DNA from 3 places in the Streptomyces sp. NPDC101234 genome. Region 3 is predicted to be linked to each of the others. Evidence: riboswitches for the same ligand, from Rfam matches in the RefSeq annotation. Region 3 holds a riboswitch; each other region holds the start of a gene.
What was found. A riboswitch is a leader RNA that binds a small molecule or an ion and turns the genes downstream of it on or off. The one in region 3 is predicted to bind cyclic di-AMP.

Region 1: it holds a riboswitch for cyclic di-AMP, as region 3 does, so the genes downstream of both, ACIRR9_RS46030 (C40 family peptidase) here and ACIRR9_RS00580 (NlpC/P60 family protein) in region 3, are expected to answer to the same signal.
Region 2: it holds a riboswitch for cyclic di-AMP, as region 3 does, so the genes downstream of both, ACIRR9_RS13045 (transglycosylase family protein) here and ACIRR9_RS00580 (NlpC/P60 family protein) in region 3, are expected to answer to the same signal.

Annotation. Positions count from the first base shown of each region.
Region 1 covers NZ_JBIWOA010000041.1:450-7,792, forward strand. Annotated here, with positions in the region: gene bioD (dethiobiotin synthase) at 1-426, opposite strand, end outside; gene ACIRR9_RS46000 (adenosylmethionine--8-amino-7-oxononanoate transaminase) at 429-1,709, opposite strand; gene bioB (biotin synthase BioB) at 1,702-2,907, opposite strand; gene ACIRR9_RS46010 (8-amino-7-oxononanoate synthase) at 3,055-4,182, shown strand; gene ACIRR9_RS46015 (DUF397 domain-containing protein) at 4,242-4,469, opposite strand; gene ACIRR9_RS46020 (helix-turn-helix transcriptional regulator) at 4,479-5,339, opposite strand; gene ACIRR9_RS46025 (ATP-binding protein) at 5,552-6,010, shown strand; gene ACIRR9_RS46030 (C40 family peptidase) at 6,045-6,518, opposite strand; cyclic di-AMP (ydaO/yuaA leader) riboswitch at 6,522-6,706, opposite strand; gene ACIRR9_RS46035 (hypothetical protein) at 7,068-7,343, opposite strand, start outside.
Region 2 covers NZ_JBIWOA010000006.1:62,445-69,787, reverse strand. Annotated here, with positions in the region: gene ACIRR9_RS13070 (glycoside hydrolase domain-containing protein) at 39-866, shown strand; gene ACIRR9_RS13065 (SurA N-terminal domain-containing protein) at 1,071-1,718, shown strand; gene ACIRR9_RS13060 (nucleoside triphosphate pyrophosphohydrolase) at 1,899-2,921, shown strand; gene ACIRR9_RS13055 (cytochrome P450) at 2,992-4,278, shown strand; gene ACIRR9_RS13050 (transglycosylase family protein) at 4,446-5,459, shown strand; cyclic di-AMP (ydaO/yuaA leader) riboswitch at 5,642-5,841, shown strand; gene ACIRR9_RS13045 (transglycosylase family protein) at 5,845-6,525, shown strand; gene eno (phosphopyruvate hydratase) at 6,857-7,343, shown strand, end outside.
Region 3 covers NZ_JBIWOA010000001.1:111,719-119,061, forward strand. Annotated here, with positions in the region: gene ACIRR9_RS00555 (hypothetical protein) at 1-216, shown strand, start outside; gene ACIRR9_RS00560 (tellurite resistance/C4-dicarboxylate transporter family protein) at 220-1,188, opposite strand; gene ACIRR9_RS00565 (PQQ-binding-like beta-propeller repeat protein) at 1,420-1,524, opposite strand; gene ACIRR9_RS00570 (WD40 repeat domain-containing protein) at 1,543-3,456, opposite strand; gene ACIRR9_RS00575 (hypothetical protein) at 3,468-4,226, opposite strand; gene ACIRR9_RS00580 (NlpC/P60 family protein) at 4,444-5,610, opposite strand; cyclic di-AMP (ydaO/yuaA leader) riboswitch at 5,619-5,790, opposite strand; gene pcrA (DNA helicase PcrA) at 6,114-7,343, shown strand, end outside.

The DNA of each region.
Region 1 (7,343 bases), on a different contig from region 3:
GGCCGACGCCACGAGCAGCACCGGCGCGTTCAGCAGCCGGGCCACGTCCGCCAGGGTGCCGCCCGTCGCGTCGAAGCGGACGAGCAGTCCGCCGGCGCCCTCCACCAGCACCAGATCGTGCTCGGTGGCCAGCTTGGCGGCCGCCTCCGCCACGTCCTGGGGGCGGACCGGGGTGAGCCCCGCCCGACGGGCCGCCGTGCCCGGCGCCAACGGCTCGGGGAAACGGGCGACTTCGGCCGCCGTCACGGCACCCGCGAGCCGCGCGACCTCGTCGGCATCCCCGCGCTCGTCCGGTCGTACCCCGGTCTGCGCGGCCTTCAGGACCGCCACCGAGCGGCCCGCCGCGAGCGCGGCGGCGGCGACCGCGGCCGTGGTGACCGTCTTGCCGACCTCCGTGCCCGTCCCCGTGATCACCAGGATCGGCATGCTCATCCCTCCCGCGCCGCGGCGCACACCGCACGCGCGATCCGCGCCACGTCCGCGTCGTCGGTGACGTACGGCGGCATCGTGTAGACCAGGTCGCGGAACGGCCGCAGCCACACGCCCTCGCGCACCGCGGCCGCCGTCGCGGCCTCCATGTCGACCTCGTGGTCGAGTTGTACGACCCCGATGGCGCCCAGAACGCGGACGTCCCGTACCCCGGGGTTGTCCCGTGCGGGCGCGAGTCCGTCCCGCAGGCCCGTCTCGATCCGCTTGACCTCCCCGAGCCAGTCCTGCCCGAGCAGCAGTCCGAGCGAGGCGCAGGCCACGGACGCGGCGAGCGGATTGCCCATGAACGTCGGCCCGTGGGCCAGCACCGGCACCTCGCCCCGTGAGATCCCCTCGGCCACCCGAGGCGTGCACAGCGTCGCCGCCATGGTCAGATAGCCGCCGGTCAGCGCCTTGCCCACGCACATCACGTCCGGCGTGACGGCCGCGTGGTCCGCCGCGAACAGCGCGCCCGTGCGCCCGAAGCCGGTCGCGATCTCGTCGAACACCAGCAGCACGTCATGTGCGTCGCAGGCCTCGCGCAGCACCCGCAGATACGCGGGGGAGTGGAACCGCATCCCGCCCGCGCCCTGCACCACCGGCTCCACGATCACCGCGGCCAGTTCGCGCGCGTTCCGCTCGATCACGGAGCGCAGCTGGTCCGCGTACGACTCCTCGTACTCCGTCGGCGGCGCGTCCGCGAAGACCTGGCGCGGCAGCACCCCGGACCACAGGTCGTGCATCCCGCCGTCGGGGTCGCACACCGACATCGGCTGCCAGGTGTCGCCGTGGTAGCCGCCCCGCCAGGTCAGCAGGCGCTGCTTGGCGGGGCGGCCGAGCGAGCGCCAGTACTGCAGGCACATCTTCACGGCGACCTCGACCGACACCGAGCCGGAGTCGGCGAGGAAGACGTGTTCGAGGCCGGCCGGCGTGATGTCGACAAGGAGCTTCGCCAGCCGGACGGCGGGCTCGTGGGTGAGCCCGCCGAACATCACATGGCTCATTCGGCCGAGCTGTGCGCTCGCGGCCTCGTTCAGCACCGGGTGGTTGTAGCCGTGGATCGCCGACCACCAGGACGACATGCCGTCGACAAGCTCGCCCGAGCCGTCCGCGAGCCGCAGCCGGACCCCGCTCGCCGACTCCACGACGAGCGGTTCGGCCCGGCCCGGCATCGGACCGTACGGATGCCAGACGTGCCGCCGGTCGAGGACCAGCAGCTCGGGGACGCTCAGGTCAGGCATTGGGCGCGAGATCCGTTCCGGCCCCGCGACGGCGGACGGCGACCAGGTCGGTACGCGGTTCGTTGACGGTCGCGGTCGCGGTCGCGGTGGCGGCGACACCCTCGTGGGAACCGCAGCCCGACCCGCATCCGGCCTCGGCGTGCGATCCGCATCCTGCGTCCGCGTGTGAGCCGCAGACGGAACCCGCGGCCTCGGCCCGGTGCTCCGGCAGCGTCACCTCGTCGGCCCCCTCCACCACGAACCCGGCGTCCGCGATCATCTCCAGGTCGGCCTGGCCGGCCTGGCCCTCGGTGGTCAGGTAGTCGCCCAGGAAGATCGAGTTGGCCAGGTTCAGCGCGAGGGGTTGCATGGTGCGCAGATGTACCTCGCGGCCGCCCGCGATCCGCACCTCCACGTCGGGGCAGACGAACCGCACCATCGCGAGGATGCGCAGACAGCGCTGCGGGGTGAGGTTCCACTCCTTGGCCAGCGGGGTGCCCTCGACCGGGATCAGGAAGTTCACCGGAACGGAGTCCGGGTCCAGCTCGCGCAGTGAGAAGACCACGTCGACCAGGTCCTCGTCCGTCTCGCCCATACCGGCGATCAGACCGGAACAGGCGGACAGACCGGCCGCGTGCGCCTTGTTGACCGTGTCCACCCGGTCGGCGTACGTGTGGGTGGTCGTGATCTCCCCGTACGTCCCCTCGGACGTGTTGAGGTTGTGGTTGTAGGCGTCCGCGCCCGCCTCGCGCAGCCGCTCCGCCTGGCCGTCGGAGAGCAGACCGAGGCAGGCGCACACCTCGACGCCCTCGTTCTGCTCCTTGATGGCCTTGATGGTGCCGGCGACCCGGTCCACGTCCCGGTCGGTCGGACCGCGTCCGGACGCCACCAGGCAGACCCGCTTGGCGCCCCCGGCGAGCCCCGCGGCGGCCGCCTTGGAGGCCTCGTCGGGTTTCAGCCAGGAGTACTTCAGGATCCCGGTCGATGAGCCCAGCCGCTGCGAGCAGTAGGAGCAGTCCTCAGGACACAGGCCCGACTTGAGGTTGACCAGGTAGTTGAGTTTCACGCGCCGGCCGAACCAGTGCCGGCGCACCTTGCCGGCCGCGGCCACCACATCGAGCACGTCGTCGTCGGAGGTCGCCAGTACGGCGAGCGCTTCCTCGCGGGTCGGCAGCTCGCGCCGAAGCCCCTTGTCCACCAGCGTGTTCAGCAGGTCCATGAGAGCCGATCCTGTACTACGAGGCAGCTCCGGGCCAAGGAGAGTTTGCACAACCCTGTCAGTTCGACGTGTGGGTATTGCCACACACTGGGTGACTGGTCGTCCCGCTAGGGTCTGTCCACTGCCTACAAAATCATCGGAGGGGTCATGGCGTTCGGCTGGATCGACGAACAGGCGGATCTCCGCCGCCGCGCCGGACTCGTACGGACCCTGCGCCCCCGTCCCGCCGACTCGCCGCTCCTGGACCTGGCGAGCAACGACTACCTGGGCCTCGCCCACCACCCGGAGGTCGCCGAGGGCGCGGCCGAGGCGGCCCGGACCTGGGGCGGCGGCTCCACCGGCTCCCGACTGGTCACCGGCACCACGGAACTCCACACCGAGCTGGAGCGCGAGCTGGCCGAATTCTGCGGGTTCGAGGCGGCCCTGGTCTTCTCCTCCGGCTACGCGGCGAACCTCGCGGCCGTCACCACGCTCGGCCCGCACGGCTCGCTGATCGTCTCCGACGCCCTGAACCACGCCTCCCTGATCGACGGCTGCCGGCTGGCCCGGGGCGCCACCCAGGTCGTGGCGCACTCCGACCCGGACGCCGTACGCAAGGCGCTCGGCACCCACGAGGGGATGGCGGTCGTCGTCTCCGACACGGTGTTCTCGGTCGACGGCGACGCGGCACCGCTGGCCGCACTGGCCGAGGCGTGCCGGGAGCACGGCGCCGGACTGGTGGTCGACGACGCCCACGGGCTCGGGGTCCTCGGGGACGGCGGGCAGGGAGCGCCGTACGCGGCCGGGCTGGCCGGCTCCGACGACGTGGTCGTCACGGCGACCCTGTCCAAGTCCCTGGGCAGCCAGGGCGGTGTGGTCCTGGGCCCGGCCCGGGTGATCGACCATCTGGTGAACGCGGCCCGGACCTTTATCTTCGACACCGGCCTCGCCCCCGCCGCGGCGGGAGCGGCGCTGGCCGCCCTGCGGCTGCTGCGACGCGAGCCCGGGCGCGCGGCCCGGGCTCGCGAGGTGGCCGCCGACCTGCACGCACGGCTGACCGCCGCGGGTCTGGAAGCGGTACGACCGGACGCCGCGGTGGTCTCCGTGCGGGCACCGTCCCCGGAGGAGGCCGTGCAGTGGGCGGCCGACTGCCGGACGGCAGGCCTGGCCGTGGGCTGTTTCCGTCCGCCTTCCGTGCCGGACGGCATCTCACGGCTCAGGCTGACCGCCCGTGCCGACCTCTCCGGGGCCGAGATCGAACGCGCTGTACGTGTGATCGGCGAGACACGACCATGAGTCGGCGTGACACGGCCGGGCCTTGCCCATATGCGGATACGGAGTCGGTCGTCAGCTGATCAGGCGGTGAGCGTGGCCACGAAACCCGCCCAGCTCTCGGGGGAGAAGAGCAGCGCGGGTCCGGCCGGGTTCTTGGAGTCGCGCACGGCGAGCAGTCCGGCCGGTGGGCCGGAGTGCGGCCGTGCCGTCTCCACGCAGTTGTTCGCTCCGGTGCTGTAGCTGCTGCGCAGCCACCGCGATCCGTGCAGATCAGCACTTGAAGGTACGTTCCGAGGCAGTGCAGTCATGGTGCCTCCTTACGCGCCGTCACCTATCCCGGCGATGTAATCCAACGAGTCCTCGGGCGAAAGGGCGTGGATCTGAAGGGTGTTGAAGGCCTCCGCGTAGGCCTGGAGGTCTTCTTTCCGTTCCAGATAGAGGCTACTCGTCAACTGGTCGAGAACAACCACATCCAGATCAGAAGTGCTCGGAAATGAGAAGATTACGAAAGGCCCGGTGATGCCCACATGCGCTCCGGCCGCGAACGGCAGCACCTGGAGCCGTACTTGAGGCAGTCGGGCCGCTTCCACCAGCCGCTCCAGCTGCCGGGCCATCACGCCCGGGCCGCCGACCTCCCGGCGCAGTACGGCTTCGTCGAGGACCGCGCTCAGCTCCAGCGGCGGCTCGTTGCGCAGTACGTCCTGCCTGGCCAGACGCACTTCCACCAGGGCGTCCAACGCCTCGTCGTCGAGCCCTTCGGCGGCCACCCGGGTCACGGCACGCGCGTACTCGGGCGTCTGCAGCAGTCCCGGTACGACCGAGGTCTCCAGCGTGCGCATCGCGCTTGCCTGTGACTCCAGACTGATGAAATCCCGGTAGGTCGGGGGCAGTACGCCACGATAGGCGTGCCACCAGTGATGCCGGCCCGCGGTATCCTCCGACCCCGCCAACACCAGCAGCAACTCCCGAAGTTGTCCCTCGATCACGCCGTACGCGTCGAGCAGTAACCGCACATCGGCCGGTTTCACACCGCTGGCGCCGGTCTCGATCCGGCTCACCTTCGACTGATGCCAGCCCACCAGACGGGCGGCCTCTCCGCTCGTGAGACCCGCGCCGGTGCGCAGCATGCGCAGTTCGGCGCCCAGTTTCCGGCGGCGTACCGCGGGACCGTTCTGCATGGGCTACTCCTTACTCCTTCCGAGCCGCCCAAATACGGTCTGGGGTAGCAGAGTTCACCGCTTCGAGCGACAGATATATGCATATCTTGGTGGATCGCTCCCCGTGACCGGCCCGGTAATGGCAGTCTGACGAAGAAGCACCAGTCCGGGACCGTACTCGAACCATCCGCACCGTGTCGGACTCCGGTCCCGAGGAAAGGGACGACCTCGCCATGGCAGACCATCTGGAAGCATCCGTCACTCTGCCGAGCGATCCCGCCTCGGTCTCCACGGCCCGCTCCTATGTGCTGGGCACCCTGGAGGAATGGGGACTGCCACCGGAGACGGAGACCGCGGACACCATCCGCCTCATCGTCTCGGAACTCGCCACCAACGCCGTACAGCACACCTTCGGACAGTCACCCACCTTCACGGTGGACCTCGTCCTTGACCGTGACGAACACCTGCGCATCGGCGTCACGGACAGTCATCCGCGCTTCCCCAAGAGACTCCCCGCCGCGGTCCAGCAGGACAACGGACGCGGCATGGTCATCATCCGCTGGCTCACCGCCGAGTGCGGCGGCAAGCTCCGGGTGCGCCCCACCCGGGAGGGCGGCAAGACCGTCTTCATCGAACTGCCCTGGACGGTCCCCGCCGAACCCGTCACGACCGCCGGCCAACAGGAGCCGTAGCCCTGAGCCCCTGCCGGCCGACTCGTCGAGCGGATCAGCTGACCCGGCCGTACCAGACGCTCTTGGTCCAGATCTTCTGGAGCTTCACCACGTCCCCGGTCTTCGGGGCGTGCCAGATCTTTCCCTTCCCGGCGTAGATGCCGACGTGGTACACGCTGGAACCCGAGTGGAAGAAGACCAGGTCCCCGGCCTTGCGGTTGCCGGCCGAGATGTGACGGGTCTTGTTGTACTGCTGGGCCGCCGTACGCGGCAGGGTCTTGCCCGCCTTCTTGAACGAGTACAGCGTGAGCCCGGAGCAGTCGAACCGGTTGGGTCCGGTGGCGCCCCACCTGTAGGGCGCGCCCTTCTTCGAGGCAGCGACCTGCAGTGCCTTCGTCCCCATCGTCGCGGCCGAGGCGTCGGAGGCGACGCCGGGGATCACGATCGAGCCGCCGACGGCGGCGATGGTCAGCGCCGAGGCCGTACCGGCCCGGGCCATGAGCGACGGAACACGATTGAGCGCAGTCATGCGCAACCCTTCGTCAGCCGCCTGTGAAGGATGACCTGTCGGATTCGGGCTGGCGAAGTTGCCCGGCCGTGTCGCCACGGCTTCACCCCAAGGGCAGCTCGGCCCGGTCATGGCGTGACCGTTCCGGCGACCCGTAGTGCTTGGGTCCTCCACTCCTGCCGATGCACTTCTGTCGACGGGTCAATCCGGGCGGCGGCAGGACTCGGCGTCCGCCCGGACCGCCCCGCCGCTGTGGCGGGGGCTTGTCGTCAGACAGGGATCTTCACTCACTCGTGTCCGAAAATCCCAACGGAATCGGGGATTTGTGGGGTTACTCACCACCCACCCGTTCGGGTGGACAACCCTTTGTTCGATTCTCCGTCAACTCCCCTGCGTAGCCCCGGACCTGCACCGGAGCGTCATGCGGGTGTCTCCGAACGGGCGTCCTGAGCGACCTCTTCGGTCAGGTAAAACCACGCCACACTCCGCCGAACGGCAGTAACCCCTTTGGGTCGTTTCAACTCCGGCCCGGGCGTGGCTTCGACGCGCCGCCCCCGATTCTTGCGGGCATCACCGTACGCAGTCGGGCGGGAGTACGACGCGAGCGGTCCGGCGCTCACCGTCGAGCACGCGCAACGCCCGTGCCAGCGTGTCCCCGTGAAGCTCCGTCTCGCCCCGCCGATGCATCAGGGCGAGCGCGTCGCGCAGCTCGGACGCCGCGCGCACCAGCGCCTGCGCGGCGCGCAGCCCTCGATAGGTGTCCTCGTTCTGCGCCGGGTTGATACGGCCCAGCAGGTCGACCACGTCCAGGTAACGGTCGATCAACTCGCCCTCGGCCCGGGTCAG
Region 2 (7,343 bases), on a different contig from region 3:
TTTTCATGCACAGTACATACACAGGGGTGGGGTAGGGCATGTCCAGCCATCGGCAGTCGAAGAAGCGCAGATACATCACCTGGGGCGTGGCGGGCGCCGCCGTCGTCGCCGGGGCCGGGATCGCGGCGCAGACCTCCATGGCGGCCACCACCTGGCCCGCCCAGAAGACGTACACCGGCCATGCCTTCGACACCTGTGCTGCGCCCTCCCTGAACGCGATGACGGCCTGGAAGGGTGGCCTCTACGGCGCCGCCGCCGTCTACGTGGGCGGCAAGAACCGCGGCTGCAGCCAGCCCAACCTCACCGCCTCCTGGGTGAAGTCGGTCAGCTCCCTCGGCTGGAAGCTCATCCCGCTCTACGTCGGCGCCCAGCCGCCCTGCCAGAGCGGCTCCAACCCCGAGAAGCTCACCGCCTCCACCGCTGCCTCCCTCGGCGTGAGCGACGCCAACGACGCGGTGGCCAAGGCGTCGGCGCTCGGCATGAAGGCCGGCAGCCCGATCTACCTCGACATGGAGTCGTACGACACCACGAACACGTCGTGCAACAACGCGGTACTGACGTACGTGCGCTCCTTCTCCAAGACGCTGCGCGCCAAGATCTACCGCAGTGGCTACTACGGCTTCACCAGCTCCAGCGCCAAGGCGATCGCCACCGCGACCGACAAGACGGACCTGCCGGGCAATCTCTGGTACGCGCTGTGGGACAAGCAGTACACGACCACCTCGGACTGGCCGTGGGGGGCCACCCAGTACACCGGCCACAGCCGCGCGCACCAGTACCTCGTCAACAGCAAGGAGACGCGCAACGGTTACACGATCACCGTGGACCGCGACGCGTGGGACGCACCGGTGGCGATCACAGGCTGAGGGCGGGGTGGGGCCGGGTCGGGGTCGGGGTCGGGCTCGCGGAGAGTGCGCGTCGACCCGTAAACCCTTCCAGAGGGTGGCGCGGCGGTGCCGGATGCGGCTGTGAATCGTTGGTCGAATGGGTTGGCCAGAGCCTGCCCACTGCCTACCATCGATCACCGCAAGACTTTGTGCACCGTCGCACAATCTCCTCGGGAGGCCTCCTTGCACCGCCGCCGTCGCACCGCGCTAGTCCTCTCCGCCGCGATCGCCGCTGCGGTCCCCTTCCTCACCGCCTGCGGAAGCGGCGCGCACCCGGGCGCGGCGGCCGTCGTCGGCGGCCAACGGATCACCGTCTCGCAGCTGGAGAGCCGCGTGGACGAGGTGCGTCAGGCCCAGCGCGCGGCGGTGCCCGACGAGACGCAGTACCAGCAGGTCCTCGCCTCCACCAGCAGCCTCACCCGGGACACCCTGCACAACATGGTCCTCGACCAGGTACTGCACCGGGCCGCCCAGGACGCGGGCGTCAGCGTCACCCGCAAGGAGGTGGAGCAACTGCGCTCCGGCCTCGAACAGCAGGCCGGCGGAGCCAAGGGGCTGCAGGCCGCCTGGCTGCAGAAGTACGGCATCGCCCCCAAGCGCCTGGACGACAACCTCCGCCTCCAGGTGGAGGCCACCAAGCTCGCCCAGGTGCTCGGCACCGACACCGCCCAGCCCGCCTTCTGGAAGGCCCTGGCCAAGGCGTCCCAGGAACTGCACGTCGACCTCAACCCGCGCTACGGCGCCTGGGACGTCCAGAAGAGCAGCCGTGTGGACGCCAAGACGCCGTGGGTACGGGAGGTCACCTCGGCCGGGACACAGGTGTCGGCGTAGGGAGGCCGAAGGCGGGAGCGGGGGGCTGGGCGGATCGAGTCGTCATGACTGGTCGCGAGTGGTCGTGAGTGGTCATGACTACTCATGAGTGGTCGCGCGAGTAGTCGTACGATCGGCTGATCGCCCCCGCCCTGTGGATGAACCGCGAGGTCGGCGGCGGCGGTGCGTTACGTTCGGAGCGTGAACACCACCAGGCCCGAACCCACCACCCCGCAACCCCCTACGACTCCCCGTGCCGACGCCACCGGGACCGGCCGCATCGTCCTGCTCACCACCAGCCACCGGGTCGCCCCCGGCCTGCTGTCCTGGCCCGCCTGGCAGGTGCTGCGCACGGCGGACCGGGTGCTGTGCTCGGACGGCGCGCATCCGCAGCTGCCGTATCTGCGGGAGGCCGGCACCGCGGTGGACGAGGCCGCCCCCACCGCCCAGGAGCTGGTCGACGCCTGCGCGGGCGGCCGGACCGTGGTGGTCGTGGCGACGGGTGAGGGCGAGCCCGCGCTCACGGACGGACTGGCCCGCCTCGCCGGTTCCGGCCGCGTCGCAATGCCCGAGCTGGAGCTGCTCCCCGCCTCCTACGACCTGCCCGGCGCCCGCCTCCTAGACCTCGTCCAGGTCATGGACCGCATCCGCGCGGAGTGCGTCTGGTCCTCCCAGAAGACCCACGAGGGCCTGGCGAAGTACGCCATCGAGGAGGCGTACGAACTGGTCGAGGCGATCGAGCAGGGCGACCGTGACGAGCTGCGGGAGGAACTGGGAGACGTCCTGCTCCAGGTCGTCTTCCACGCGCGCATCGCGGAGGAGGACCCGGAGGCCCCCTTCTCGATCGACGACGTGGCGGGAGGCATCGTCGCCAAGCTCATCCACCGCCACCCGCACGTCTTCGGCGACGAGACCGCGTCGACGCCGGAGGAGGTCAAGGAGCACTGGCTGCGGACCAAGGCGATAGAGAAGCGGCGGGAGTCGGTGACCGACGGTGTCCCGCTCGGTCAGCCCGGCCTCGCCCTCGCCGCCAAGCTCGCCTCCAGAGTCCACAACGCCGGCCTGGACGTCCCCCTGCCGGCCGGCGAGGGCATCGGCTACGAGCTCCTGGCACTGGCGGCCCGCGCCGAGGCGGAGGGCGTGGACCCGGAGGCGGCACTTCGGGTGGCTGCCCGGGCATACCGGGATGCGATCAGGGAGACCGAGGGAGAGGAGAGGCGGTGAGGACGGGAACGGTGGAGAAGACGGAAACTGCGGAGTCGGTGCTCGGGGGGAAGCCCTATACGGTCAAGGAGTGACCGACCAGCCCCACCCTCAAGCCCCCCAGGCCCTCGTCGCCCCCGACCTCTTCACCTGGGAGTTCGCCACCGATCCCTACCCCGCCTACGCGTGGCTCCGCGAGCACGCCCCCGTTCATCGGGCCACGCTCCCCAGCGGGGTGGAGGCCTGGCTGGTCACCCGGTACGCCGATGCCAAGCAGGCCCTCGCCGACCCCCGGCTCTCCAAGAACCCGGCGCATCACGACGAGCCCGCGCACGCCAAGGGGAAGACCGGGATTCCGGGGGAGCGCAAGGCCGAGTTGACGACGCATCTGCTGAACATCGACCCGCCGGACCACACCCGGCTGCGGCGGCTGGTCAGCAAGGCGTTCACACCGCGCCGGGTGGCCGAGTTCGCGCCGCGGGTGCAGGAGCTGACCGACCGGCTCATCGACGGGTTCGCGGCCGGCGGGTCCGCCGACCTCATCCACGAGTTCGCCTTCCCGCTCCCCATCTACGCCATCTGCGACCTGCTCGGCGTCCCGCGCGAGGACCAGGACGACTTCCGGGACTGGGCCGGGATGATGATCCGGCACGGCGGGGGACCGCGGGGCGGGGTCGCGCGGTCCGTGAAGAAGATGCGGGGATATCTGGCCGAGCTGATCCACCGGAAGCGGGAGGCGCTGCCGGCCGAGGCGGGTCCTGGCGAGGACCTGATCTCCGGGCTCATCCGGGCTTCGGACCACGGTGAGCACCTCACCGAGAACGAGGCCGCCGCCATGGCCTTCATCCTGCTGTTCGCCGGGTTCGAGACGACCGTCAACCTGATCGGGAACGGGCTGTACGCCCTGCTCACCCACCCCGAGCAGCGCGCACGGCTGCAGGACTCGCTCGCCGCCGGGGAGCGCGGGCTGCTGGAGACCGGTGTCGAGGAACTCCTGCGCTACGACGGGCCGGTGGAGCTGGCCACCTGGCGGTTCGCCACCGAGCCGCTCGTCGTCGGCGGGCAGCGGATCGCGCCCGGCGACCCCGTCCTCGTCGTACTCGCCGCGGCGGACCGGGACCCGGAGCGGTTCGCCGAGCCGGACACCCTCGACCTCTCCCGGCGGGACAACCAGCACCTCGGATACGGCCACGGCATCCACTACTGCCTCGGCGCCCCGCTGGCCCGGCTGGAGGGCCAGACCGCGCTCGCGACCCTCCTCACCCGGCTCCCGGATCTGCGACTCGCGGCGGATCCGACCGAGTTGCGGTGGCGCGGCGGGCTCATCATGCGCGGACTGCGGACACTCCCCGTGGAGTTCACGCCCCTCGGTCGGTAAGCCCTCTACCAGCCAAAGGTGACCAGCACTCAAGTCTGTGATCTTCACGTGATCTGCGCGGCATTAACTTGTGACAAGTGATCGTCTGCCTATACGTTCACCCATCAGTGCGGCGCCCCTGCGGGACCCGTCGCGCTGGTCACCGCTGTCGCTCGAAAGGTTTCCGCATGCTCTCCGGGAACGGTCGTCACCGTCGCCCCCGCCAGGCTCCGGCACTCCTCGTCGCGGCCGGAGTGACTGGCTCGGCCATCGCCATCCCGCTGCTCGGCGCCGCGAGCGCCCACGCGGCCGACGGCACCACATGGGACAAGGTGGCCAACTGCGAGAGCGGCGGCTCCTGGAGCATGGACACCGGCAACGGCTACTACGGCGGCCTGCAGATGTCCCAGGACGACTGGGACAAGTACGGCGGCACGGACTACGCCGCCACGCCCGACCAGGCGAGCCGTTCGCAGCAGATCGCGGTCGCCGAGAAGATACTCGCCGAGCAGGGCACCAAGCCCTGGCGGACCTGCGCCCTGCTCGCCGGGCTCTCGTCGGACGACGCCTCGGTGAACGTCGACACAGGACTCACCGGATCGAATGATTCGTCCGGTTCCTCTGACTCCTCCGACTCCTCCGACTCTTCCTCCGGATTGTCGGACTCGTCCTCTTCGTCTGATTCCGGCTCCTCGTCCGACGCCACGGACTCCGGGGCCGGGACGGCGACCCCCGCTCCGAGTTCCAGCGCGAGTGGTGACTCCAAGAAGGACGCCACCGACAAGTCGGCCAAGACGGACAAGTCTGAATCTTCAGACACAAATACCTCGAAGGCGAGCGAGAGCCCCGTAATTCCCGATAGCAGCAGCGAATCGGACAATTCTTGGCAGGCCGGCGGGTCTTGGAGTCTGGTCGACACAGGGGCCGTCGGTAGTAGCAGTGGCAAGCACCGCGGCGGCTCGGCGGACGAAACCGTGAAAAACGGTCAGAAGGTCGCATCCTCCGGCCGTCACGCCTCCCGGGATGCCGGCACCTATACCGTCCGGGACGGCGACACCCTCGCCTCCATCGCCGACTCCCTTGACCTCGACGGCGGATGGCGCGCTCTCTACGCCGCGAACAAGGCGGACATCGGCACCGACCCGAACGACATCACCCCCGGTCAGACCCTGAAACTCGGCAGCGAATCGGACGAAAAGTAGCGGGAGTTGGCGCCCGACTTGGGAGCTGATGTCCGGTTTGGTGAAAGTGTGGGATGAGTCTCAGAAGCCCTGATCATCTTTGAAATTCACCGGATCGCCCGCTTACGGTCGAGGCCGCTCGTCACCACGAGCCCCGGCCGCCGCAACGCCGAGTCCTGCCAGTGGCTGCCCGGGAACAGTCGACGCGTCAAGCGCCGTAGGCAGGAGCGGGGGACCCAAGGTAAGTGCCGGGTCCGGCAGTTGAGCCCTCATGGGCGCACGGCCGAAAGGCCGCCGGAACCGGCTAGGGGTGGAGCCGCGCACCGACACACAGGTGTGCGGCCGGGCAACTCAACCGGCCCGAACCCGACAGCTCACCTCGCAGGCGTCGGTGAGGGGATCCACCATGCTGTTTTCCGGCAAGGGCAAGCACCGTCGTCCGTCCAAGGCCGTTCGCGCCATCGCCGTCGCCGGTGTCACCGGCGTCGCCGTCGCCGCCCCGCTGATGGCGGCCGGCAGCGCCTCCGCCGCCACCGCCTCCGAGTGGGACACCGTCGCCAAGTGCGAGTCCGGCGGCAACTGGTCCATCAACACCGGCAACGGCTACTACGGCGGTCTGCAGTTCTCCGCCTCCACCTGGGCCGCGTACGGCGGCACCGCCTACGCCCCGCAGGCCAACCAGGCCACCAAGGCGCAGCAGATCACGATCGCCGAGAAGGTCCTCGCCGCGCAGGGCAAGGGTGCCTGGCCGGTCTGCGGCACGGGCCTGTCCGGCGCCGCCTACACGGGCAGCAGCGCCGGCTCCTCCAACTCGTCGAGCGGCAGCACGAGCAGCCGTACGACCGACACGCAGGCCGCCTCCCGGTCCGCCGAGCGTCCGGCCGTGACCAAGACCGTCACCACCCCGACCGGCAAGAAGGTCAAGAAGGGCAACGGCGAGTACAAGGTCGTCAAGGGTGACACCCTCAGCTCGATCGCCCAGAAGCACCACGTCAAGGGTGGCTGGCAGGCCCTGTTCAAGCTGAACAAGGACATCGTCGCCGACGCCGACTTCATCTACCCGGGTCAGCAGCTCCACCTGAAGTAAGACCCAGCTGAACCACAGCCCCCACACAGTCGTGGTCCCCATAGTGGGGACCATGTGAGGGTCACCCCCGTCCCCCACGGGCCCCCGCTTCGGTGCGTTTTCCCCCGTACGCACCGGAGCGGGGTTTCTTTTTTGACCCGCTCTTCTTCCGTTCTTCATCGGGACCCTCTTTGTTCCGCGCGTGAACAATGAGTACCGTCTGAGTGTCCACGGGCCGGTCGGTCGACCGGCTGACGGCCCTGGGACGGTTAGGCTCTAGTCGCAAGGCTGAGCAAGGGCCGACAAGGCTCGCGTGCGCCCCGCACAACCAGCGTCACATCCCAAGAAGGAGATGCTCGTGCCGTCCATCGACGTCGTCGTAGCCCGGGAAATCCTGGACTCCCGAGGCAACCCCACGGTCGAGGTCGAGGTCGGCCTCGACGACGGCAGCACGGGTCGTGCCGCCGTTCCGTCCGGCGCCTCCACCGGCGCCTTCGAGGCCATCGAGCTCCGTGACGGCGACCCCAACCGCTACCTCGGCAAGGGCGTCGAGAAGGCCGTCCTCGCCGTGATCGAGCAGATCGGCCCGGAGCTGGTCGGCTACGACGCCACCGAGCAGCGCCTGATCGACCAGGCCATGTTCGACCTGGATGCCACCGACAACAAGGGCTCGCTCGGCGCCAACGCCATCCTCGGCGTCTCCCTCGCCGTCGCGCACGCCGCCTCCGAGGCCTCCGACCTGCCGCTGTTCCGCTACCTCGGTGGCCCGAACGCGCACCTGCTGCCCGTCCCGATGATGAACATCCTCAACGGCGGCTCGCACGCGGACTCCAACGTCG
Region 3 (7,343 bases):
ACCATGCTCGCCACGGGTGTGATCCTGGTCGGCCTCAACGAGGCGAACGGCCATCACGTCAACACCATCAAGATCGGCGTGAAGCTCGCGCTGCTCATCGTGATCCTCGGGCTCGTCTACGTGAAACGGGACGACGAGAAGGTCGAGAAGGGCGCCTTCGGTCTGGTGGGCCTGCTGACCATGGCGAACATCTTCATCGCCGTGCTGTGGACGTGACGGTCAGGGAGTCTTCCTGAGCGCGCCGTGGGCGGCCGCCGCCGCGCCCGCGGCCACCGCCAGCCACGCCAGTACCGCGATCCACACCAGCAGCCGCCCCGGCCACTTCAGCCACGGGATGCCGACGGCGGCCTCGACCGACAGCGTCGCCGCCGCCGTCATCCCCATCGGGAACACCGTCGCCCAGCGGCGCACGTCGTACCGCAGCCGGGGCCGCGCCACCTCCGCGGCCAGCAGGACGACGTACCAGACCAGGTCCAGGACCAGCAGCGCCACCGTCACCGTGCGCAGGACGCCCTGGTCGTCGTTGTTCCACAGGTAGAGCCGCGCACTGTCGGCGGCCAGCAGCTTCGCCCCGGCCAGCGCGGAGATCGCGAGCGCGCCGCCCGCGATCCACTGGTCGCCGGGCCCCTCGGTGACCTGCCGCCACTCGAACCGGGGCACGGCGAGCCCGTACATCGACAGTCCCAGCCAGAACAGCACCAGCGCCAGGTGCGCGAGCCATGCCGTGGCCAGGGCCGCCGCCAGCACCGCCCCGAGCACGGTGAGCCCCTGCGTGGCCACACAGCCCAGGAACACGGCGCCCGGCATCCTCTCCTTCCAGTGCCGCACGACGAGGACGAGCAACGGCGGCCACAGCACCGCCGACAGCGCCAGCAGGGCCTCGGCCAGGGTCTGCCGGCCGAGCAGCGAGAACCGCGTCCCCAGCACCGTCGTGGCCGCAACGGCGGTGAGCGCGCCCGGTGTCTTCGCCTCGGTCAGCCAGTGGCGGCGGTCGAGTACCAGCTCCGCGACGAAGTCGGCCGCCAGCGCCGCCCACGCCAGGCAGGCCGGCACCAGCATGACCCGGGACAGGGTCTCCGTCCCCGTCTGGTGCAACCCCACCGACACGATGCCGGTGGCCATCACAGCGGCCCCGGCCGCCGGCGGACGCTGCGCCCACCAGGCGCGGAGGGGTGAAATGCCGGACATGATCCCGATGCTAAGGAGCACAGGCCGGGGTGCGGGTGGGGCACGCGCGCGTGCGCACGAAATGCGCGCGGGCGCGGGACGGACGGGTGGGCGTGGGACGGACACGTGGGCGCGGGGCGTCCGGGCGTGGTGGGGCGGAGGCGGGTGTGAGGGAGCGGAGAGGGGCGTAGGGGGAGCGGAGAGGGGGAGGGGGCGCCCGCAGCCCCTTGATCACAGCCCCGGCCGCGGGCATCAGATGTGAATCGCGTACAGGGAATCGTCCTCGCTGCCCACGTACACGCTTCCGCCGGCGACCGTCGGTGTCTGCTGAACGCCCGGCCGGTGTTCATCGCGCAGCGTTGCGGCCGCCCCCGTTCACCGCCTGGTGAGCGGGAGTCCGATGGCCCCGCCGTCGTGCCCGACGATCAGGTCGGGACCCGCGGCGGCCAGACAGGTGAGCGTCACGTCCAGGGCGATGTGCCGCACTGCGCCGGTCTCCGGTTCCCACACCCGCAGCCTGCGCCCCAGTCCGCTGCCGGTGACCAGGACGGAGCGCCCGCCGTGCAGCGTGGTGGCGGCCATGACCGGAACACCGGCGGTGCCCTCCGAGGAGGGCAGGCCGTCACCGACCGGGGCACCGGTCGAGAGGTCCCACAGCCTGACCACGCCGCGGTCGTCTCCGGTGGCCAGCATCGTACGGTCCTGTGTGGGCACTGCTGCCACAGCCGCGACCCGGTGGCCGGCGTCGTTGAGGGCGCGTCCGTTCAACTGCACGGCCGCGCCTCGGTCCCAGGGGTCGTCGACGGCCGGATCCCACACGTGAACGCGGCCCCCGGTGTCCGCGGCCGCGATCAGCGTATGGCCGGCGGAGACCGGGACGGCGGCGATCGACCGGATCGGACTGCCGTAAGGGTTGAGGCGTCCGACGGACTTGCCGGTGACCGGATCCCACAACCGGACCGCGCCTCGGGGAGTGGCCGTGACGAGCAGGGTCCGACCGTCAGGGACGGTCGCGGCACACATCCCGATCACCTCGCCGAGCCGGTTGCCGACCGGTTCGCGGACGGGTTCGCCGAACGGTTCGCCGACCGGCCGGCCGGTGGCCGGATCCCACAGGGTGATCGTCCCTGCCTCGCCTCCGGTCGCCAGGAGGACGCGGCCATCGGGCAGGGGCAGGGCCGTCATCGAGCGGATACGGTCGGGATGTCCCGGCAGCGCGGCATGGACTAGTCGACCGTCTTCCGGATTCCACAGGCACACCGCGGTCCGGTCCCCGGCGTCGGCGCCGGCGACGAGCGTCGGCCGACCGGGGCGGGACACGACCGCCAGTGAGGTGACGCCTCCGACGGAAACGGGCATGGAAACGGGCGCGGAGTCGGAGAACACCGTCAGGTGGCCCCAGGGTGTGCCGTCGGCGGTGAGCAGGGCCCTCCCGTCCTGCCGGAGCCGGGGCGGCGCTTCACCCGGCCGGTCGGCCGCCGCCGACCGCACCGTCGCAGCCGGCTCGTCGGCAGCCGTCCACCCTTCCCACAGGTGGTTCTGCGGGTGCGCGCCGTCCGGGTTCTCCGCCAGACCGTCGGCGATCGCCCAGCTCCGCTCGCAGTCCCAGCAGCGGAAGGATCCGGTGAGCGGCATCAGTCTGCGGGCCCATTCCCTCCCGGCCCGCCCTGGGGTGCCCTTGACCGCGACCAAGCCGGCGACGAGACACAGGACGGCCCGCCCCGGTGTTTCGGGGGGTACCCCGGCCGCCGCGACTTCGCGTGCCACCCGAAGGAAGGGCTCCCATCCCTCTCCCAGCACCTCCTCGCGCAGGGCCGTTGCGACCTCGCCCCATGGGTGTTCCCCGGGACGGACATGGGCAGGATCAGGCAGCTCGGGAGCCTCGGAAGGTGGACGCACGGGGTCCACGAAGAAGTCGGGGATCTCGGTATCGGCCCCGCACCCGGGACACACCAGCAGAAGGTGCCCTTCCCGGGGCGTGAGAGACCACAGCGCCGCTGCGGTGTGATGACCGGCGAAGGCGACACAGCACAGCGCGAGGGAGGCGCAGACCTCGGCGGGAGAGCCGGCGGCGAGGAGGCTCCGTACAGCCGCCTGCTCGGCCAGACGAAGGGCGGCGCCGAACCCCGCCTCGAGATCGGCCGGGACGGGGGGCCGGTCCTCCGCGGTCACGACGCATCCCATGTCCACCCAGAAGTCCACGGTCTGTCCCGGAGGCAAGGCCGCTGCCGCCTCCACGAGATGGGGCAGGGCCGCATAGGTCCCGTTGAAGACGGTTCCGTCATCCATGAGTCCGCCGCTCAGGTGCTTCCAGGTCTGCCTCCAGGCATCGCCGCCGCGTCGGGGTCACCGTGCCGGGCCGACTCCCGGACGACTGCGACCAGTGCCTCGCCTTGTGCCCAGCGGTCGGTGATCGCGTGGGCGAGGGCCTCGGCCGCGTCCGTGTCGCCGCGCCGGGCCAGCTCCCGGACCACCTCGATCAGTGCCCTGGCCCGTGCCCGGCGGTCGGTGATCGTGTGAGCGAGGGCCGCTGCCGCGTCCGTGTCGCCGTGGCGGGCCAGCTCCCCCACGATCTCCGCCTGCCGCCCCACGCGCAGATCGGGGTCGATCCGGTCGGCGAGGGCCATGGCCCGCCCGGCCTGCCCTCGCCGGGCCAGCAGGAGTGTCACGGCCCTCAGCGGCATGTCGTGATCACGGCCGGCGCCGTTCCCGAGCAGCGCCTCGGCCCGGTCGGCCAGGGCCAGGGACACGTCATCGCCGGCGGTTTCCGGGACGGCGTCCAGCACATACGCCATCTCCCCGGCGCCGAGGAAGGATCCGGGTGCCGGCGGGCGGGCGTCGAACCCGGCGACGTCTCCTTCGAGGGCCACGTCATGGTCGGAGGCGTCGGCGAGTGCCCACCCGCACAGCCTGTCCCCGGCGCCGGCGAGGGGTCTGGACGGAGGGCGCAGCAGAGCGTCGAGCCGGTCGAGGTCTCCGCTCAGGGCCTCCCAGGCCAACACCGCCGCCAGGGGCCGGGACCACGCAGCCCGGTCGTGGGATCGGGCGAAGTCCTCCACTACGCAATTCCCCACAGGAGACCCCTCGCGCACCGGGACACGGCCCGGACTCCGCGGACACCGGCACCGAGTGATCCCGGCGCACCTACCACCTATTGTCGGCCGTGCCTTCACCAGCCCTGCACCCCACCCGAGTTGGCGGAGGTGAGGGCTGGGGGAGCGGGCTGCGGGCAGGAACGACGAGAAAAGGCCGGCTCACCCGCGGACGTGCAGATGATCAGGCCGGTCGCACCACGCTGTGGATGATCGACTCGCCTCCGTAGTAGATCGACTCCTCCCGGACGTACGCGCCGGGCTTCGGAGCGTGGATCATCATGCCGTTGCCGATGTAGATGCCGACGTGGCTGATGTCGTCGTAGAAGAAGACCAGGTCGCCGGGCTGGGCGTCGGCGAGGGAGACGGTGGTGCCGGCGTTCACCTGGTCGTAGGTGGTGCGGGGCAGGGAGACGCCCGCGGCTTTCCAGGCGGCCTGGGAGAGGCCGGAGCAGTCGTAGGAGCCGGGGCCGGTCGCTCCCCAGACGTACGGCTTGCCGATCTGCGCGCGGGCGAAGGCGATCGCCTTGGCGGCCTTCGTGGCGTAGGCGGAGTCGGAGGAGGACGAGGAGGACGAGGAGCCGCTGGAGGACGACGTCGAAGACGAGGAGGACGAGCTGTCCTGCTTGGCTGCGGCCGCGGCCGCAGCCTGCTGCTTCGCGAGCTCCGCCGCCTTGCGCGCCGCCTCCTCCTGCTTCTGCTTCTCGATCTCCGCGAGCCGTGCCTTCTCCTGGGCCGTCAGCTGCGACAGCAGCTCCCGCGCGGAGGCCAGCTTCGTCTGGACGGTGGTCTTGGCGGTCTTGAGCTCGTCCTGCGTGTCGGTGAGCGTCTGGAGGCTCTTGGCGGCCTCCTGCCGCTTCTTCATGGTCGCCGACTGCTGTGTGACGTAGTCGTCGACCGCGCCCTTCTGACGCGAGGTCAGCCGGCTCATCAGCTGTGTCTCGTCGAAGTAGTCCTGCGGATTGTCCGCGAGCAGGAAGGTCTCCGTGTCGGGGGTCGTTGCCCCGGTCCGGTACTGGGCCGCGGCGAACGACCCCAGTTCCTCACGTGCCTTGTTCAACCGGTCGGTCCGCTGGGCGACGTCGTCGAGCAGGGTGTCGACCTGCCTGCGCTGCGTACCGGTCTTCTCCTTGGCCGCGTCGTACTTCTCGGTGGCCGACTCCGCCTGCCGGTAGAGGGCGTCGACCTTCTTCTCCACCTCCTCCAGGCTCGGCTTGCCGTCGTCGGAGGGTGTGGCGTTGGCCGTCTGGGAGAGCAGGGCCACGGAGGTGAGGGCGGCGGTGGCCAGGGCGGGGGTGCGTATGCCGGCTACGCGCGTTGCGGAGGGTCGGGACTTTCGGTGCGACGCCAACGGGGGCGACTCCTTCCATGTTCCGCCTACCGAGTTAGCTGTCGGGTTCGGGCGGGTGCTTCGGAAGGGTTGCCCTACGGTCCGTTCCCCGTGGGAAGTCGGGACCGATTCACCCCAAGGTCGGTGTGGGTCCCCGGCTCCGGCGGCGCGGCGGCGCACCGGACTCGGCGGAGGCCGTGCGGCCCGGCGACGTTCGCCGGTGGGTGTCGTACGGCCTGCCCGGCACGCTAGCCAACTCGTGTGGTCCGTGTGAAGGTTGATGTGCGATATGCCCGATACATTTTCGTGACCTGAGTGTTGAGTCTCATGCGATGCGGTTGTTTAGGTGGCGTATGTCACGACTTGTTCGGTTCGGGTGAGCGACTCACTCCTTCGGCGGTCGGGGGTCAGGGCGCCCGTGACCTGCGATCGCTGAATGTGATGGACCGAATCCGTCGGGTGGCCGGGGTGAGTTTTCGGGGTGGCGACCGGTTGTCGGTGGGGCGTCCTAGACTCGGAGAGCGATGAGCAGCCTCTTTGACGACAGCTTCCTGGCGAGCCTCCAGCCCCCGCGCGGCCAGGAGGAGGAACCCCCGCCGCCGCCCGAGGACGAGCACGTACCGGAGCCGATTCCGGACGATCTGTTCGGCGGGCGGTTCGACGTGCCCCCGGACCGGGACGCCTACTACCGCGACGGCGCCGCCCGCCCCGCCCTGGACCCGGCCGCGCTCCTGGAGGGGCTGAACGAGAACCAGCGCGCGGCGGTCGTGCACGCCGGCTCCCCGCTGCTCATCGTGGCCGGTGCCGGCTCCGGCAAGACGCGTGTGCTCACCCACCGCATCGCCCACCTGCTCGGCGAGCGCCATGTCCACCCGGGCCAGATCCTCGCGATCACCTTCACCAACAAGGCCGCGGGCGAGATGAAGGAACGCGTCGAGCAGCTCGTCGGCCCGCGCGCGAACGCGATGTGGGTGATGACCTTCCACAGCGCGTGCGTGCGGATCCTGCGCAGGGAGAGCAAGAAGCTCGGCTTCACCTCCTCCTTCTCGATCTACGACGCGGCCGACTCCAAGCGGCTGATGGCCCTGGTCTGCCGTGACCTGGACCTCGACCCCAAGCGCTTCCCGCCGAAGTCGTTCAGCGCCCAGGTCAGCAACCTGAAGAACGAGCTGGTCGACGAGGAGGACTTCGCCGCGCGCGCGAGCGACGGCTTCGAGAAGACCCTCGCCCAGGCCTACGCCCTCTACCAGTCGCGGCTGCGCGAGGCGAACGCCCTCGACTTCGACGACCTGATCATGACCACGGTCAACCTGCTGCGCGCCTTCCCGGACGTCGCCGAGCACTACCGCCGCCGCTTCCGGCACGTCCTGGTCGACGAGTACCAGGACACCAACCACGCCCAGTACGCGCTGGTGCGCGAGCTCGTCGGCACCTCCGGGCACCCCACCGACGTACCGCCCGCCGAGCACGACCTCCCGCCCGCCGAGCTGTGCGTGGTGGGCGACGCCGACCAGTCGATCTACGCCTTCCGGGGCGCGACGATCCGCAACATCCTCCAGTTCGAGGAGGACTACCCGAACGCGACGACGATCCTCCTGGAGCAGAACTACCGCTCCACGCAGACGATCCTCTCCGCCGCCAACGCGGTCATCGAGCGCAACGAGTCCCGCCGCCCCAAGAACCTGTGGACCAACGCGGGCGCGGGCGCCCGGATCACCGGCTATGTCGCCGACACCGAACACGACGAGGCCCAG